Regions from separate parts of the Streptomyces sp. NPDC029169 genome, predicted to be linked through region 3. Evidence: riboswitches for the same ligand, from Rfam matches in the RefSeq annotation. Region 3 holds a riboswitch; each other region holds the start of a gene.
The links. Region 3 has a riboswitch for cobalamin ahead of ACZ4VI_RS14810 (energy-coupling factor ABC transporter permease). Riboswitches for the same ligand answer to the same signal wherever they lie in the genome.
Positions count from the first base shown of each region.

Region 1: linked by a shared signal. The riboswitch ahead of ACZ4VI_RS09020 (ribonucleoside-diphosphate reductase subunit alpha) and the one ahead of ACZ4VI_RS14810 (energy-coupling factor ABC transporter permease) in region 3 are both predicted to bind cobalamin.
Region 2: linked by a shared signal. The riboswitch ahead of cobN (cobaltochelatase subunit CobN) and the one ahead of ACZ4VI_RS14810 (energy-coupling factor ABC transporter permease) in region 3 are both predicted to bind cobalamin.

Region 1 is NZ_JBVHXA010000003.1:499,810-505,510, forward strand. Features, by position in the region: gene ACZ4VI_RS09015 (ribonucleotide-diphosphate reductase subunit beta) at 1-907, opposite strand, end outside; gene ACZ4VI_RS09020 (ribonucleoside-diphosphate reductase subunit alpha) at 907-3,270, opposite strand; cobalamin riboswitch at 3,401-3,529, opposite strand; gene ACZ4VI_RS09025 (GNAT family N-acetyltransferase) at 3,582-4,091, opposite strand; gene mctP (monocarboxylate uptake permease MctP) at 4,341-5,701, opposite strand, start outside.
Region 2 is NZ_JBVHXA010000021.1:39,555-45,255, reverse strand. Features, by position in the region: gene cobN (cobaltochelatase subunit CobN) at 1-2,782, opposite strand, end outside; cobalamin riboswitch at 2,822-2,956, opposite strand; gene ACZ4VI_RS30725 (cobalamin biosynthesis protein CobG) at 3,024-4,556, shown strand; gene ACZ4VI_RS30720 (precorrin-8X methylmutase) at 4,571-5,206, shown strand; gene ACZ4VI_RS30715 (precorrin-2 C(20)-methyltransferase) at 5,203-5,701, shown strand, end outside.
Region 3 is NZ_JBVHXA010000006.1:351,038-356,738, reverse strand. Features, by position in the region: gene dhaK (dihydroxyacetone kinase subunit DhaK) at 1-598, shown strand, start outside; gene dhaL (dihydroxyacetone kinase subunit DhaL) at 606-1,220, shown strand; gene ACZ4VI_RS14815 (PTS-dependent dihydroxyacetone kinase phosphotransferase subunit DhaM) at 1,217-1,621, shown strand; cobalamin riboswitch at 1,874-2,069, shown strand; gene ACZ4VI_RS14810 (energy-coupling factor ABC transporter permease) at 2,099-2,812, shown strand; gene ACZ4VI_RS14805 (energy-coupling factor ABC transporter substrate-binding protein) at 2,809-3,150, shown strand; gene cbiQ (cobalt ECF transporter T component CbiQ) at 3,157-3,906, shown strand; gene ACZ4VI_RS14795 (ATP-binding cassette domain-containing protein) at 3,903-4,751, shown strand; gene ACZ4VI_RS14790 (oxidoreductase) at 4,919-5,701, shown strand, end outside.

The DNA of each region.
Region 1 (5,701 bases), on a different contig from region 3:
CGAAGGGGTTCTCGGAGCCGTACACCGGGGCGAAGCCCAGGCGCTGGAGGCGCTGGTCGGCGACGCACTGGAGGTACTCGCGCATCGACTCGGTGTTCATGCCCGGCAGGCCGTCGCCGCACAGGTCGCGGCCGAACTGCAGCTCCGCCTCGACGGCCTCCTTCAGCATGTCGGTGACCTGCTGCTTGAGCGCGTCGTCGAAGAGCTCCGGCTCCTCCTTGCGGACGGTGTCCACGACCTCGAAGGCGAAGTTCATGTGCATCGTCTCGTCGCGGAAGACCCAGTTGGTGCCCGTCGCGAGGCCGTGCAGCAGGCCGCGGGACCGGAACCAGTAGACGTAGGCGAACGCGCCGTAGAAGAACAGGCCCTCGATGCACGCCGCGAAGCAGATCAGGTTGAGGAGGAAGCGGCGGCGGTCGGCCTTCGTCTCCAGCCGGTCGATCTTCTCTACCGAGTCCATCCACTTGAAGCAGAACTGCGCCTTCTCGCGGATGGAGGGGATGTTTTCCACCGCGTCGAAGGCCGCCGCGCGGTCATCCGGGTCGGGCAGGTAGGTGTCGAGCAGCGTCAGATAGAACTGGACGTGCACGGCCTCCTCGAAGAGCTGGCGCGAGAGGTACAGCCGCGCCTCGGGGGAGTTGATGTGCTTGTACAGCGTCAGCACGAGGTTGTTCGCCACGATCGAGTCGCCCGTCGCGAAGAACGCGACCAGCCGGCCGATCATGTGCTGCTCGCCCGGGGTCAGCTTGGCGAGGTCGGCGACGTCCGAGTGGAGGTCGACCTCCTCCACCGTCCACGTGTTCTTGATCGCGTCCCGGTAGCGCTCGTAGAAGTCCGGGTACCGCATGGGGCGGAGAGTCAGCTCGAAGCCCGGGTCGAGGAGGTTCTTCTGTTCGTTGGAGCTCATTACTGGCAGGCCTCGCAGGACTCGGGGTTCTCAAGGGAGCAGGCGACCGCCTCGGGGTCGGCGGCCTGTTGGACGGGGATCGGCGTCGCGGACGCCGCGCGGGCGATCCTCGTCGCCGGGCGGGAGCGCAGGTAGTACGTCGTCTTCAGGCCCTGCTTCCAGGCGTACGCGTACATCGACGACAGCTTGCCGATCGTCGGGGTTTCGAGGAACAGGTTCAGGGACTGGCTCTGGTCCAGGAACGGCGTGCGGGCCGCCGCCATGTCGATCAGGCCGCGCTGCGGGATCTCCCACGCCGTCCGGTACAGCTCGCGGACCTCGGCCGGGACCCAGGTGAAGCCGGCCACCGAGCCGTTGGACTCGCGCAGTGCCTCGCGGGTCTGCGCGTCCCACACGCCGAGCCGCTTCAGCTCCTCCACCAGGTACGAGTTGACCTGGAGGAACTCTCCCGAGAGCGTCTCGCGCTTGAACAGGTTGGAGACCTGCGGCTCGATGCACTCGTACACGCCCGCGATCGAGGCGATCGTCGCCGTCGGCGCGATGGCGAGGAGGAGGGAGTTGCGCATGCCGGTCGACGCGATCCGCTCGCGCAGCGCCGTCCACCGCTCCGGCCAGTTCAGCTCGACGTCGTAGTGGTCGGGGTGCAGGACACCGCGCGCCGTACGGGTCTTCTCCCAGGCCGGCAGGGGGCCGTTGCGCTCGGCGAGGTCGGCGGAGGCCTCGTACGCCGCCAGCATGATCCGCTCGGCGATACGGGTGGACAGGGCGCGCGCCTCCGCCGAGTCGAAGGGCAGCTTCAGCTGGAAGAAGACGTCCTGGAGGCCCATCGCGCCCAGGCCCACCGGGCGCCAGCGGGCGTTGGAGCGGCCGGCCTGCTCGGTCGGGTAGAAGTTGATGTCCACGACCCGGTCGAGGAACGTGACGGCCGTGCGGACGGTCTCGTCCAGGCGCTCCCAGTCGATGTCGCCGTCGACGACGAATGCTCCCAGGTTCACCGAACCCAGGTTGCAGACCGCCGTCTCGCCGTCGTCCGTGACCTCCAGGATCTCCGTGCAGAGGTTGGAGGAGTGGACCGTGTGGCCCGGCTCGGCGGTCTGGTTGGCCGTGCGGTTCGAGGCGTCCTTGAACGTCATCCAGCCGTTGCCGGTCTGGGCGAGGGTCCGCATCATCCGGCCGTACAGGTCACGGGCGGGCATGGTCTTGCGGGCGAGCCCCTTCGCCTCGGCGGCGCGGTACGCGGCGTCGAACTCCTCGCCCCACAGGTCGACCAGCTCGGGCACGTCGGCCGGGGAGAAGAGCGACCACTCGGCGTCGGCGTTGACGCGGCGCATGAACTCGTCCGGGATCCAGTGCGCCAGGTTCAGGTTGTGCGTACGCCGGGCGTCCTCACCGGTGTTGTCGCGCAGCTCAAGGAACTCCTCGATGTCCGCGTGCCAGGTCTCCAGGTAGACCGCGGCCGCGCCCTTTCGCCGCCCGCCCTGGTTCACGGCCGCGACCGAGGCGTCCAGGGTCTTCAGGAACGGCACGATGCCGTTGGAGTGCCCGTTGGTGCCGCGGATCAGCGAACCGCGGGCGCGGATACGGGAGTACGAGAGCCCGATGCCGCCCGCGTGCTTCGAGAGCCGCGCGACCTGGTGGTAACGGTCGTAGATGGAGTCCAGCTCGTCGAGCGGGGAGTCGAGGAGGTAGCAGGACGACATCTGCGGGTGGCGGGTGCCGGAGTTGAAGAGCGTGGGGGAGGAGGGCAGGTAGTCCAGCCGGCTCATCAGCCCGTACAGCGCGGCGACTTCGTCCAGGGCGCGCGTGGAGTCGTCCTCGGCCAGACCGCAGGCGACGCGGAGCATGAAGTGCTGCGGCGTCTCGATCACCTTGCGGGTGATCGGGTGACGCAGCAGGTAACGGGAGTAGAGGGTGCGCAGGCCGAAGTAGCCGAAGCGGTCGTCCGCGGTGCCGTCGATGAGCGCGTCGAGCCGCTCGGCGTGCAGGGCGACGAACGCGGCGGTGCGGTCGGCGATCAGGCCCTCGCGGTGACCGACGGCGACGGACTCGGAGAAGGTGACCGAGCCCTGGGAGGCCGCCTCGTCGGCGATCGTGATCGTGAGCAGCCGGGCCGCGAGCCGGGAGTACGCGGGGTCCTCGGCGATCAGACCCGCGGCCGCCTCCGTGGCCAGTTCGCGCAGCTCCGCCTCGTCCGAACCGGCGTTGCGGCCGCGCAGCGCGGCGGCGGCGACCTTGCCGGGGTCGGTGTCGGTGAGGTCGGCGGTGAGGTCGGTCAGGGTCCGCAGGAGTACGGTCCCGGGTCCGTCGCTCTCCTTGCCGTCGCTCTCGATCACTGCGGCCGGATCGGCGGGCGCGATGGTCACGTGGGGGCTCTCCCTCGCTCGGCTCGGGGCCGGCGGGGGGAGGCGGGCGGCGGCCACACCCGTACGCAGGGGAGGGCCGCGCCACGGCCCACTCCGCGAGGCCCGGACGTCTGTGGCACCCGGAACGGAAGGACCGGGCGCGCTGTCCGCAGGTCTTCGGACTCGGCCGGTGCACAAGCACACCGAAACCACACCGTTGCGGGACAGTTCCGGATTTCCACCGGATTCCCCTGCGAGAACAGCGAGCACGAGCATACATGTGGGGGGCGCTCCTCGAAGCACCCCCCACATGTTGTGTGTCGCCCGTGCGCCTACAACTCCAGGGCGTAGCTGAGCAGAAGGAACTCCGGCTGCTCGGGGAGGGGGCTCCAGTCCCGTTCCGGGGTGCGCCGGAAGCCGAGCCGCTCGTACACGCGGTGGGCGCCGCGCATGGCGGGCTGGGTGGACAGGACGATCCGTACGCAGCCCTCGACGGCCCGCGCGCGCTCGATGCAGGCCCGTACGAGCGCCTCGCCGACGCCCCGGCCGCGGGCGGCGCGGTCGACGGCCAGCATCCGGATCTCGGCCTCGCCCTCGCGGGCGAGGTCGGCCATCGGTCCGGGCGAGGGGACGAAGGTCACGCCGCCAAGCAGCGTGCCCTCCGCGTCGACGGCCACCAGCACCTCGGCCGCCGCGGCCCGCTTGGCCACGTCCCGCAGCTCGCCCAGATACCAGTCGCCCTCGCCGAAGTGGAGCAGCTCGTCGGCGAGATACGCCTGCCCGATGATCTCCCCGAGGGCGTCGTACTCCTCGGGCCGTACCGCCCTGGTGGTGAAGTCCATGCGACGCAGTCTGCCGCGCTCAGCCGCTCGCGCCCACTCCGTTGCCGGGGGCTCCGTCGCCGACCTGGATGCGCAGCCCGTTCTCCGTACGGAAGCCGTCGACCTCCGTCACGTACACGTGCCCGGGAAGGGTCTGCAGGGCCCGGGCGCGGGCCTCAAGCTCCGCGCGGTCGGGCGGGGACGCACCGAAGAAGGCCGCCGCGCTTTCCCTGAGGAAGCGCGACGGCCTTCGGTCGTGTCCGGAGCGGCTCAGTGGGAGCCGACGCCCACCTTCGGCAGCTCGGTGGCGACGCCCTTGTCGCCCGCGTCCGCCGTGTAGTCCGACGGCGAGGTCTCGTCCACGCCCTCCGGGGCCTTGACGGCCTTCAGGACGAAGGTCAGGACGACGGTGACGAGGACGTTGATCACGAAGGCGGTGAGGCCGATGTAACCGATCTCGCCGATGCCCGGGATCTCGGCGGACGAGCCGCCGAAGTGCTTCTGGGTCGGGCTGGCCACGCCGTACGCGGCCAGCGTGCCGTAGACCATGCCGACGGCCCAGCCCGTGAGCAGCGCCCAGCGGTGGAACCAGCGGGTGAACAGGCCGCCGACCAGGGCCGGGAGGGTCTGCAGGATCCAGATGCCACCGAGCAGCTGGAAGTTGATGGCGACCGTCTTGTCCATGGTGAGGACGAAGGCCAGCGCACCGACCTTGACGAGCAGCGACACCAGCTTGGACACCTTGGTCTCCTGCTCCGGCGTGGCGTCCGGCTTCAGGAAGTCCTTGTAGATGTTGCGGGTGAAGAGGTTGGCGGCGGCGATCGACATGATCGCGGCCGGCACCAGCGCGCCGATGCCGATGGCGGCGAAGGCGACGCCCGCGAACCAGTCCGGGAACATGTTCTCGAACAGCTGCGGGATGGCGAGCTGACCGTTGGTCACCTTCACACCGGCGGCGATCGCCATGAAGCCGAGCAGCGCGAGCAGGCCCAGCATCAGCGAGTACAGCGGCAGGATCGTGGTGTTGCGGCGGATCACGTCACGGCTGCGCGAGGAGAGCGTCGCCGTGATCGAGTGCGGGTACATGAAGAGCGCGAGCGCCGAGCCGAGCGCGAGCGTCGCGTAGCCCCACTGGCCCATCTCGCCCGGCACCAGCGCGCCGCGCGGCTTCTCGGTCGCCGGGTTGATCGTCGCGTACGCCTCGCCGGCCTTGGTGAAGATCTCGTCGAAGCCGCCCAGCTTGATCGGGATGTAGATGATCGCCACCGCGATGACGATGTAGATCAGGGTGTCCTTGACGAAGGCGATGAGCGCCGGGGCGCGCAGACCCGAGGAGTAGGTGTACGCCGCGAGGACACCGAAGGCGATGAGCAGCGGCAGGTCCTTGACGAACCAGTGCGTGTTCTCGCCGCCGCCCACGCCCATCACGTCCAGGACCGCCTGGATGCCGACGAGCTGGAGCGCGATGTACGGCATGGTCGCGAGGATGCCGGTGACGGCGACCGCCAGCGACAGGCCCTTGGAACCCCAGCGTCCGCGCACGAAGTCCGAGGTGGTGACGTACCCGTGCTTGTGCGACACCGACCAGAGGCGGGGCAGGAAGGTGAAGATCAGCGGGTAGACGAGGATCG
Region 2 (5,701 bases), on a different contig from region 3:
GTACGGCGTCGTCGAGGAGCCCGATGACGTGCGGGAACGCGTCCCGGAAGAAGCCCGAGATGCGCAGCGTGACGTCGATGCGCGGACGGCCCAGCTCGGCCAGCGGGACCGCCTCCAGGCCGTTCACGCGGCGTGAGGCGTCGTCCCAGGTGGGGCGGATGCCGAGCAGCGCGAGGGCCTCGGCCACGTCGTCGCCGGCGGTGCGCATCGCGCTCGTACCCCAGAGGGAGAGACCGACGGAGGTCGGCCAGTCGCCGTTGTCGGAGCGGTAGCGCTCCAGGAGCGAGTCGGCGAGCGCCTGGCCGGTCTCCCACGCGAGGCGGGAGGGGACGGCCTTGGGGTCGACGGAGTAGAAGTTCCGGCCGGTCGGCAGCACGTTGACCAGGCCACGCAGCGGCGAGCCGGAGGGGCCCGCGGGCACGAAGCCGCCGTTCAACGCGTGGACGGCGTGGGTGAGTTCGTCGGTGGTGGCAGCCAGACGCGGGACGACCTGCTCGCAGGCGAACCGAAGGACGGCGACGACGTCGGGGCCGTACCCGTCGGCGACGGCCGGGATCGCGTCCACGGACCAGTCCGCCGCCTCCATCGCCTCGACCAGCTCGCGCGCCGTCGCCTCCGCCTCGTCGGCGGTGGTCCGGGTCGCGGCCGACTCGTCCAGGCCCAGGGCCTCGCGCAGACCCGGCAGCGCCTGCGTACCGCCCCAGATCTGCCGGGCGCGCAGGATCGACAGCACGAGGTTGACCCGCGCCTCGCCCACCGGCGCCCCGCCCAGCACATGCAGGCCGTCCCTGATCTGCGCGTCCTTGACCTCGCAGAGCCAGCCGTCGACGTGCAGCAGGAAGTCGTCGAAGCCGTCGTCCTCCGGCCGGTCCTCGAGCCCCAGGTCGTGGTCGAGCTTCGCCGCCTGGATCAGGGTCCAGATCTGCGCGCGGATCGCGGGCAGCTTGGAGGGGTCCATGGAGGAGATCTGCGCGTACTCGTCGAGCAGCTGCTCCAGGCGCGCGATGTCACCGTAGGAGTCGGCGCGCGCCATCGGCGGCACCAGGTGGTCGACCAGGGTCGCGTGCACGCGCCGCTTGGCCTGCGTGCCCTCGCCCGGGTCGTTGACGAGGAACGGGTAGACGAGCGGCAGATCGCCGAGCGCCGCGTCCGGGCCGCACGCGGCCGACAGGCCCGCGTTCTTGCCCGGCAGCCACTCCAGGTTGCCGTGCTTGCCGAGGTGGACCATCGCGTCCGCGCCGAAGCCGCCGTCCTCGGCGCGCGCCGCGATCCAGCGGTAGGCGGCCAGGTAGTGGTGGGAGGGCGGGAGATCGGGGTCGTGGTAGATCGCGATCGGGTTCTCGCCGAAGCCGCGCGGCGGCTGGATGAGGATCAGCAGGTTCCCGCGCCGCAGGGCGGCGAGGACGATGTCGCCCTCGGGGTTGCGGGAGCGGTCGAGGAACATCTCGCCGGGCGCCGGGCCCCAGTGCTCCTCGACGTGCGTACGCAGTTCCTCCGGCAGGGTCGCGTACCAGCGCTTGTAGTCGGCGGCCGGGATACGGACCGGGTTGCGGGCGAGCTGCTCCTCGGTGAGCCAGTCCTGGTCGTGGCCGCCGGCCTCGATCAGGGCGTAGATCAGCTCGTCGCCGTCACCGGAGACGAGACCGGGAATCTCCTCCACGGGCCCGAAGTCGTACCCCTCTGCCCGCAGTCGGCGCAGCAGCGCGACGGCGGAGGCGGGGGTATCGAGGCCGACCGCGTTGCCGATCCGGGAGTGCTTGGTCGGGTACGCGGAGAGGACCAGGGCGAGCTTCTTCTCGGCGTTCGGGATGTGCCGCAGACGGGCGTGGCGGACGGCGATCCCGGCGACCCGGGCCGCGCGCTCGGCGTCGGCGACATAGGCCGGGAGGCCGTCCTCGTCGATCTCCTTGAAGGAGAACGGGACGGTGATGAGCCGGCCGTCGAACTCGGGCACGGCGACCTGGCTGGCGGCGTCCAGCGGGGAGAGCCCCTCGTCGTTCTCCTCCCAGGCGGAGCGCGAGCCGGTGAGGCAGAGCGCCTGCAGGATCGGTACGTCGAGGGCGGCGAGCGCGCCCGCGTCCCAGGCGTCCTCGTCCCCGCCGGCCTGCGCCTCGGCGGGCTTGGTGCCGCCGGCGGCGAGGACGGTGGTGACGATGGAGTCCGCGCGGCGGAGGGTGTCGACCAGCTCGGGCTCGGGGGCGCGCAGGGAGGCGACGTAGAGCGGGAGGGCCTGCGCGCCGGCGTCCTCGATCGCCTCGCAGAGCGCGTCGACGAAGGCGGTGTTCCCGCTCATGTGGTGGGCGCGGTAGTAGAGCACGGCGACGGTCGGTCCGGTCTCCGTACGGGGAGTGCGCTCCAGGGGGCCCCAGGTGGGGGCGGGGGCCGGGGCCTCGAAGCCGTGACCGGTGAGCAGCACGGTGTCGGAGAGGAAGCGGGCGAGCTGCTCCAGGTTGGCGGGGCCGCCGTGCGCGAGGTAGGCGTGGGCCTCGGTGGCGACGCCGACGGGGACCGTGGAGGCCTCCATGAGCTGGGCGTCCGGGGCCTGTTCGCCGGAGAGCACGACCAGCGGCCGGCCGGCGGCACGCAGCGCGTCCAGGCCCTCCTCCCAGGCCCGCAGCCCGCCGAGGAGACGTACGAGAACGAGGTCGGCGCCGTCGAGGAGCCCCGGGAGGTCGTCCAGGGCGAGACGGGAGGGGTTGGCGAACCGGTACTCGACCGGGCCGCCGGCCGCGCGGGCGCTGAGCAGGTCGGTGTCGGAGTGCGACAGCAACAGAATTCGCATGCGTGCGCAGGCCTTCCTCGGGGTTGTCCGCGCCCCGGGTGGTCGTGTGGACGGCAGGAGTTCCTGACTCACCCGGCCCCTTCCGGGACCCGGCTCACAGTGGCGGGACCGCGCCGGATTCTCACCGGGCTTCCTCCCCGGGGTCCTGGGACCCCATGCCGATCTGCATAGTAGAGCGTGCCCTCGGCCAGGCGGGGGGTTGGCCGGATCACACTCGGTGGTCGCCCGGATCCACGTCGGTATGCTCGCCGCCATGCCGACCGACCCGCGCACCACGCCCAACCGGGGCGAACCCGTCATACGGGACCGCGGTGACGCCTGCCCCGGGGCGCTTCGGCTGCACGCCGCCGACGACGGGCGATTGGCCCGACTGCGCCTGCCTGCAGGTTTGTTGACGGCACGTCAGGCCGAGATCCTGGCCAGCGCGGCCGAGGACCTGGGCGACGGGCGCGTCAGCGTCACCTCCCGGGGGAACGTGGAGCTGCGCGGCCTCGCCGAGGGCTGCGGGGCGGAGCTGGCGGAGCTGCTCGCGGGGGCCGGTCTGCTGCCCTCCCCGACCCATGAGCGTGTCCGGAACATCGTCGCCTCCCCGGCGGCCGGACTGGACGGACTCGGCTGCGGTGACGTGCAGTTGTGGGCCCGCGAACTGGACGCGCTGCTGTGCGCGGAGCCCGCCGCGGCCGCCCTCTCGGGCCGCTTCCTCTTCGCCCTCGACGACGGCCGCGGGGACGTGGCGGGGCTCGGCGGAGATGTGACCTTGATCGCAGCGGCGTCCTGGGCGGACGGCGAGGGTACGGCCAGGGTCCGGGAGCCCGACGTGCCGCGTGGCGGGGGTGCGGCGACGCCGCCGGCCGGGCGGCCCGCGGCCGGAGTCCAGGACCCGGACGGGATCCAGGACCCGGACGGGATCCGGGACCCGGACGCGTCGCGGGCCGGCAGCGCGGCCACGTCGGCGGCCGGGCTGCCCGCGGCCCGGGTCCAGGACCCGGACGGGGTCCAGGACCCGGACGCGCCGCGGGTCGGCAGCGCGGCCACGTCGGCGGCCGGTCGGCCCGCGTGCGGCGCATCCGTCGCGCTGCTCCGCGTCGGCGCCCAGGTCTTTCGGGTCGCTCACGCCGACGCGCCCCGCGCCGCGCTCGCCGCCGCCTTGGCCTTTCTCGACGCCGCGCGGGACGCCGGGAACGGGGCCTGGCGGGTGCGGGAGCTGCCTGAGGGGTGCCGGCCTGACCTGGCCGGGGCCCTCGCCCGGGCCGGGGTCGTGGCGGAGCCCGTATCCACGACAGAGGTCCCCCGGGGCGCGCCGCCCGCGCCCGGGCTCCTCGGCGACACCGCCCTGCACGTCCTCGCGCCACTCGGCCGACTGACCGCCGCCCAGCTGCGGGCCCTCGCCGCCACGGCCGACGAGGTACGGCTGACCCCCTGGCGGGGCGTCGTCGTGACCGGCGTCGCGCCCGAGCGGCTCGACGCGCTCGCGGGCGCCGGGCTGATCACCCGCCCCGACGACCCCTGGAACGGCGTCGGCGCCTGCACCGGGCGCCCCGGCTGCTCCAAGTCCCTCGCCGACGTCCGGGCGGACGCCACCCCGGGCGACGGCGGCCTCCCCGTCCATTTCTCCGGGTGCGAGCGCCGCTGCGGCCATCCTCAAGCCCCTACGTGGGTCGATGTCGTCGCCACCGGCGAGGGCGCCTACCTCGTGGACGGGCGCCCCACCCCCCGTACCGAACTCCCCGACGCCGTCGCGACGGCCCGCGTCCCCCCAGCAACCACGAGATGAGCGAGAACGACACGATGTTCGACTACGAGAAGGACGGCGCGGAGATCTACCGCCAGTCCTTTGCCACGATCCGCGCCGAGGCGGATCTGGCGGGCCTGCCCGCCGACGTCAGCCAGGTCGCGGTGCGCATGATCCACGCCTGCGGCATGACCGACCTCGTACGCGATATCGCCTACTCCCCGCAGGTCGTCTCGCGCGCCCGCGCCGCCCTGCGCGCCGGTGCGCCCATCCTCTGCGACGCGCAGATGGTCGCGAGCGGCGTCACCCGCAGGCGGCTGCCCGCCGACAACGACGTGGTCTGCACGCTCTCCGACCCCTCCGTGCCCGCGCTCGCCGCCGAGCTCGGCACCACCCGCAGCGCCGCCGCCCTCGAACTCTGGCGCGACCGCCTCGAAGGCTCCGTCGTCGCCATCGGCAACGCGCCCACCGCCCTCTTCCACCTCCTGGAGATGATCGCGAAGGGCGCCCCCCGCCCCGCGGCCGTCCTCGGCATCCCGGTCGGCTTCATCGGCGCCGCCGAGTCCAAGGACGCCCTCGCCGCCCAGGAACTGGGCCTCGACTACCTCGTCGTACGGGGCCGGCGCGGCGGTAGCGCGATGACCGCCGCCGCGATCAACGCGATCGCTCACGAAGCGGAGATCCAGCAGTGACCGGAAAGCTGTACGGCGTGGGCCTCGGCCCCGGCGACCCGAACCTGATGACGGTGGCGGCCGTGAAGGCCATCGCCGCCGCCGACGTGATCGCGTACCACTCCGCCCGGCACGGCCGCTCCATCGCCCGGTCCATAGCCGCCGAGCACATCCGCGAGGACCACATCGAGGAGCGGCTGATGTACCCGCTCACGGTGGAGACCACGGACCACCCCGGCGGCTACCGGGGCGCGCTCGACGACTTCTACGAGGAGGCGGCGGCCCGCCTCGCCGCCCACCTGGACGCGGGCCGCACGGTCGCCGTGCTCGCCGAGGGCGACCCGCTCTTCTACGGCTCGTACCAGCACATGCACAAGCGGCTCGCGGACCGTTACGACACCACCGTCATCCCCGGTGTCACCTCGGTCAGCGCGGCCGCCGCACGGCTCGGGGAGCCGCTGTGCGAGGCGGAGGAGGTCCTGACGATCATCCCCGGCACGCTGCCGGAGGACGAGC
Region 3 (5,701 bases):
CGACGACGACGTGGCGGTGACGGACAGTCTGTACACGGCCGGGCGGCGCGGAACCGGGGCGACGCTCTTCGTGGAGAAGATCGCCGGGGCCGCGGCCGAGGAGGGCGCGCCGCTGGAGCGGGTGGAGTCGGTCGCGCGGCGGGTGAACGAGCGGTCGCGGAGTTTCGGTGTGGCGCTGAGCGCCTGCACCACGCCCGCGAAGGGCAGCCCTACCTTCGAACTTCCCGAGGGTGAGTTGGAGTTGGGGATCGGCATCCACGGGGAGCCGGGGCGTGAGCGGCGGCCGATGATGACCTCGGGCGAGATCGCGGACGTCGCCGTCGATGCCGTACTGGAGGATCTGCGGCCGACCGGTCCGGTCCTGGTCCTGGTGAACGGGATGGGCGGCACGCCGCTGCTCGAACTGTACGGGTTCAACGCCGAGGTACAGCGGGTCCTGGCCGAGCGCGGGGTCCCGGTCGCCCGCACACTGGTGGGCAACTACGTGACCTCGCTGGACATGGCCGGCTGCTCGGTGACGGTCTGCGAGGCCGACGAGGAGTTGTTGCGGCTGTGGGACGCGCCCGTGCAGACGCCCGCTCTGCGCTGGGGCCGGTGAGCGGGGGATGCCCGAAGTGAACGAGTTCGACGCCGCGTTCTTCCGTCGCTGGCTGACCACGGCCGCGGCCGCCGTCGACCGGGAGGCCGGGCACCTGACCGAGCTCGACTCGGCGATCGGCGACGCGGACCACGGCACCAACCTGAAGCGGGGGTTCGCCGCCGTGACGGACCTCCTGGACAAGGAGCCGACCGAGACACCGGGGGCCGTACTCGTCGCCGCTGGGCGGCAGTTGATCTCCACCGTCGGAGGCGCCTCCGGACCGCTGTACGGGACGCTGCTGCGCCGCACCGGCAAGGCGCTCGGGGACGGCACCTCGGTGACGCGGCAGGACCTGGCGGCGGCGCTGGCCGCCGGGGTCGCCGCCGTCGGCCAGCTCGGCGGGGCCCAGGTCGGGGACAAGACGATGCTGGACGCGCTCGTTCCGGCGGCCGAGGCGCTCGGCGACTCCTTCGCCGCCGCCCGGGACGCGGCCGAGGCCGGCGCCCTCGCGACCGTACCGCTCCAGGCGCGCAAGGGCCGGGCGAGCTATCTGGGCGAGCGTTCCATCGGCCACCAGGACCCCGGAGCCACCTCGTCGGCGCTGCTCGTCGCCGCCCTGGCGGAGGTGGCCGCCGCGTGACCGGTCCGGTGGGCATCGTGCTTGTCTCGCACAGCGCGGGCGTGGCCGACGCCGTCGCCGCCTTGGCCCAGGGGCTCGCGGGCGGCGGCCCGACCGCGCCGGTCGCCGCCGCCGGCGGCACCCCCGACGGAGGCCTCGGCACCAGCTCCGAGCGGATCGTCGAGGCGGCGAAGGCGGTCGACCGGGGCGCCGGGGTGGCCCTCCTCGTCGACCTCGGCAGCGCCGTCCTGACCGTCAAGGCGCTTCTCGCCGAGGGGGACGAACTGCCCGTGGGATCACGGCTCGTGGATGCCCCGTTCGTCGAGGGCGCCGTCGCCGCCCTCGTCACCGCGAGCGCGGGCGGGGACCTGGACGCGGTGGTGGCCGCGGCCTCGGAGGCGTACACGTACCGGAAGGAGTGACCGGGGGACGGAAGGCGTGAGCCGGGGACGGAAGGAGTGAACAGAGACGGACGGGGGTGAGCCGGGGACGGAAGGAGTGAACAGAGACGGACGGGGGTGAGCCGGGGGCCGGCAGGGGGGAGCCGGGGACGGAAGGAGTGAGCCGGGGACGCAAGGGGTGAGGCGAGGCGGAAGGGGTGTGCCGGGGGCCCGGGAGGCTCGTCACACACCGTCCCGGGGAGGCGCCGTGTTGTGATGTAGCTGGTCAACCCACTAATGTCACAGCGCCTTGGTGTACGGGAAACCGGTGCGGTACCGGTGCGGCCCTCGCCACTGTGATCGGGAAGTCCGGCTCCATCCCTCCGGGGAAGCCACTGGACCGCCGCGGGAGACCGCGGCGGTGTGGGAAGGCGGAGCCGCGGCGGCATGACCCGTCAGCCAGGAGACCGGCCAAGGTGCGTTGTCCATCCACGAGGTGCTGGAGAGGGTCTCCCAACCATGCATATAGCCGAGGGGTATCTGCCCCCTGTGCACGCGGCCGCCTGGGGCGTCGCGTCCGCTCCCTTCGTCGTCCACGGCGTCCGCGCGCTGACCCGTGAGGTCAAGGCCAACCCCGAGTCCACCCTGCTGCTCGGTGCGTCCGGTGCGTTCACCTTCGTCCTCTCCGCCCTCAAGCTCCCGTCGGTGACGGGCAGTTGCTCGCACCCGACCGGTACGGGCCTGGGCGCCATCCTGTTCCGTCCGCCGGTGATGGCGGTCCTGGGCACGATCACGCTGCTCTTCCAGGCGCTGCTGCTCGCCCACGGCGGGCTCACCACGCTCGGCGCCAACGTGTTCTCGATGGCGATCGTGGGGCCGTGGGCCGGTTTCGGTACGTACTGGCTGCTGCGCCGCTTCGAAGTGCCGCTCATGGTGAGCGTGTTCTTCGGCGCGTTCGTCGCCGACCTGTCGACGTACTGCGTGACCAGCGTCCAGCTCGCGCTGGCCTTCCCCGACCCGGGCAGCGGTGTGCTCGGCGCGCTGGCCAAGTTCGGCGGCATCTTCGCGGTCACGCAGCTGCCGCTCGCCGTCAGCGAGGGGCTGCTCACGGTGCTCGTGATGCGGCTGCTCACGCAGTCCAGCAAGAGCGACCTGACCCGGCTCGGTGTCCTGCTGCCGTCCCGTAAGAAGTCCGATGAGAAGACCGACGCGGCGGAGGCGAGCGCCCGATGAGCCGTAACGCGAAGATCAACACCCTGCTGCTGCTCGTCGTCGCGGCGCTGGCGGTGCTCCCGCTCGCGCTGGGTCTCGGCGACGGCAAGGAGGAGCCGTTCACGGGCGCGGACGGGCAGGCGGAGGCGGCGATCACCGAGATCGACCCGGACTACGAGCCGTGGTTCAGCCCGCTGTACGAGCCGCCGTCCGCCGAGATCGAGTCGGGGCTGTTCTCCCTGCAGGCGGCACTCGGCGCCGGAGTGCTCGCGTACTACTTCGGGCTGCGGCGCGGGCGCAGGCAGGGTGAGGCGCGCGCGGCGGCGAAGCTGTCGCGAGCGGCCACGGGCGACGAGTAGCCGCCGGTGCTGCCGATCGACGCCGCGGCGCACAGCAGTCGCTGGCGCCGCCGACACCCTGCCGAGAAGGCCGTGCTCGGATTCGGTCTGACGCTGTGCGCGGTCTGTCTGCCGCCGTGGCCCGGTGCCGTCCTGGTCGCGGCGGCCACCCTGGGCGTCCTCCTCGGTCCGGCCGGGGTGCCGGGGCGTCAGCTGTGGCGCGCGTTCCGCATCCCGCTGGGCTTCTGTGTGACGGGTGCGGTCCCGCTCCTCTTCGAGGTGGGCGGGGCCCGGGGCCTCGTCGCGCTCGCGGAGAACGGTCCGGTCCACGCGGGTGAGCTGTTGCTGCGGACGTCGTCCGCGTCCTTGGGCGTGCTGCTGTTCGCCTTCACCACACCCGTCTCGGACGTGCTGCCGCGACTGGTGCGGGCCGGGGTGCCGGCGCCGGTGGTGGACGTGGCGCTGGTGATGTACCGGATCAGCTTTCTTCTTTTGGATTCAATATCCAAAATCCGGCAGGCGCAGGCGGCCCGGCTGGGGCTGACCACGCGGGCGGCGGCCTGGCGTTCCCTCGCCGGCCTCGGCGCGACGGCGTTCGTGCGCGCCTTCGACCGGGCGCAGCGCCTGCAGTCGGGCCTCGCCGGGCGGGGTTACGACGGGACGCTGCGGGTCCTTGTGCCGGAGGCCGCGGTCTCGGGCCGCTTCCTCGCCTCGACGGCCGGCCTGCTGGGCGGGCTCGTTGCCCTCACTCTCGTACTGGAAAGGTCCCTGCCGTGAGTCCTGCGCCACCTGTCGTGGAACTGGTGAAGGCCACGTTCGCCTACGAGGACGGGCCGGTCGTCCTCGACGGCATCGACTTCGCCGTGCCGGAGGGCCGGGCGATGGCACTCCTCGGCCGTAACGGCGGCGGCAAGACGACGATGCTGCGGCTGCTGAGCGGGGGCCTGCGCTGCGGGAGCGGCGCGCTCCGGCTGGACGGCGAGGAGGTGTCGTACGACAGGAAGGGACTGACGCTCCTGCGGACGACCGTGCAGCTGGTCGTCCAGGACCCGGACGACCAGCTCTTCGCGGCCTCGGTCGGTCAGGACGTGTCGTTCGGGCCGATGAACCTGGGACTGCCGGAGGAGGAGGTACGGCTCCGGGTGCGCGAGGCGCTGGAGGCGCTGGACATCGTCGCGCTGGAGGACCGGCCGACGCATCTGCTCTCGTACGGGCAGCGGAAGCGGGCTGCGATCGCCGGCGCCGTCGCGATGCGCCCCCGGGTTCTCATCATGGACGAGCCGACGGCCGGTCTCGATCCGCACGGGCAGGAACGGCTCCTTGAGGTCCTTGGCCGGCTGCGGGAGTCGGGTACCACGGTGGTGATGGCCACCCATGACGTCGACCTGGCGCTGCGCTGGGCGGACGAGGCCGCGGTCCTCTCGCCGGAGGGCCTCCGAACGGGCCCGGTCGAGGAGCTGCTCGCCGACGACGCGCTGCTCGACGCGGCCCGGCTTCGCCGCCCGTGGGGCATGGCGGTGACGCGCCTGCTGCGCGCGCACGGGCTGCTCGCCGCGGACAGGGAGGGCCCGCGCACGGCGGAGGACCTGGACGGCTGGGTCACAGCGACCCGAGAGGCTTGACCACCTCACTGGTCACATCGCGGCCCCCGGCGGATCCCAGCCGGGGGCCGTGGTGCGTCATGGCAACGTCGCGCAGATCACCCTCCCACTGTTATGCAACTAGTTGCACAAGCGCCCTCGCCTCGTCTACAACAGTCCTGACGACCCCTGCGCGAGGAGGCGCCCCCATGACCCCGTACCCGCACCTGCTGAGCCCGCTCGACCTCGGGTTCACCACCCTGCCCAACCGGGTGCTCATGGGTTCCATGCACGTGGGCCTGGAGGAGACCGAGAACGGTTTCGCGCGCATGGCCGCCTTCTATGCCGAGCGGGCCCGCGGCGGGGTCGGGCTCATCGTGACCGGCGGCATCGCCCCCAACGAGGCAGGCCGGCCCTGGGACGGCGGCGCCAAGCTGACCACCGACGAGGAGGTGGCCGAGCACCGGCTCATCACCGACGCCGTGCACGGCGAGGGCGGGCGGATCGCGATGCAGATCCTGCACTTCGGCCGGTACGCCTACCACCCCGCGCTCGTCGCCCCGAGCGCCATCCAGGCGCCGATCAGCCCCTTCGTACCCAACGAGCTGACCGACGCCGAGGTCGAGCAGACCGTCGAGGACTACGCCCGCTGCGCCGAGCTCGCCAAGGCCGCCGGGTACGACGGCGTCGAGGTCATGGGCTCCGAGGGCTACCTGATCAACGAGTTCATCGCGGCCGCCACCAACCACCGCACCGACCGCTGGGGCGGCAGCTACGAGAACCGGGTCCGCTTCCCGCTGGAGATCGTCCGCCGGATCCGCGAGCGGGTCGGCGAGGACTTCATCGTCATCTACCGCCTCTCGATGCTGGACCTGGTCCCGGGCGGTTCGACGCTGGAAGAGGTCGTCGCCCTCGCCAAGGAGATCGAGGCCGCCGGCGCGACCATCATCAACACCGGCATCGGCTGGCACGAGGCGCGCATCCCCACGATC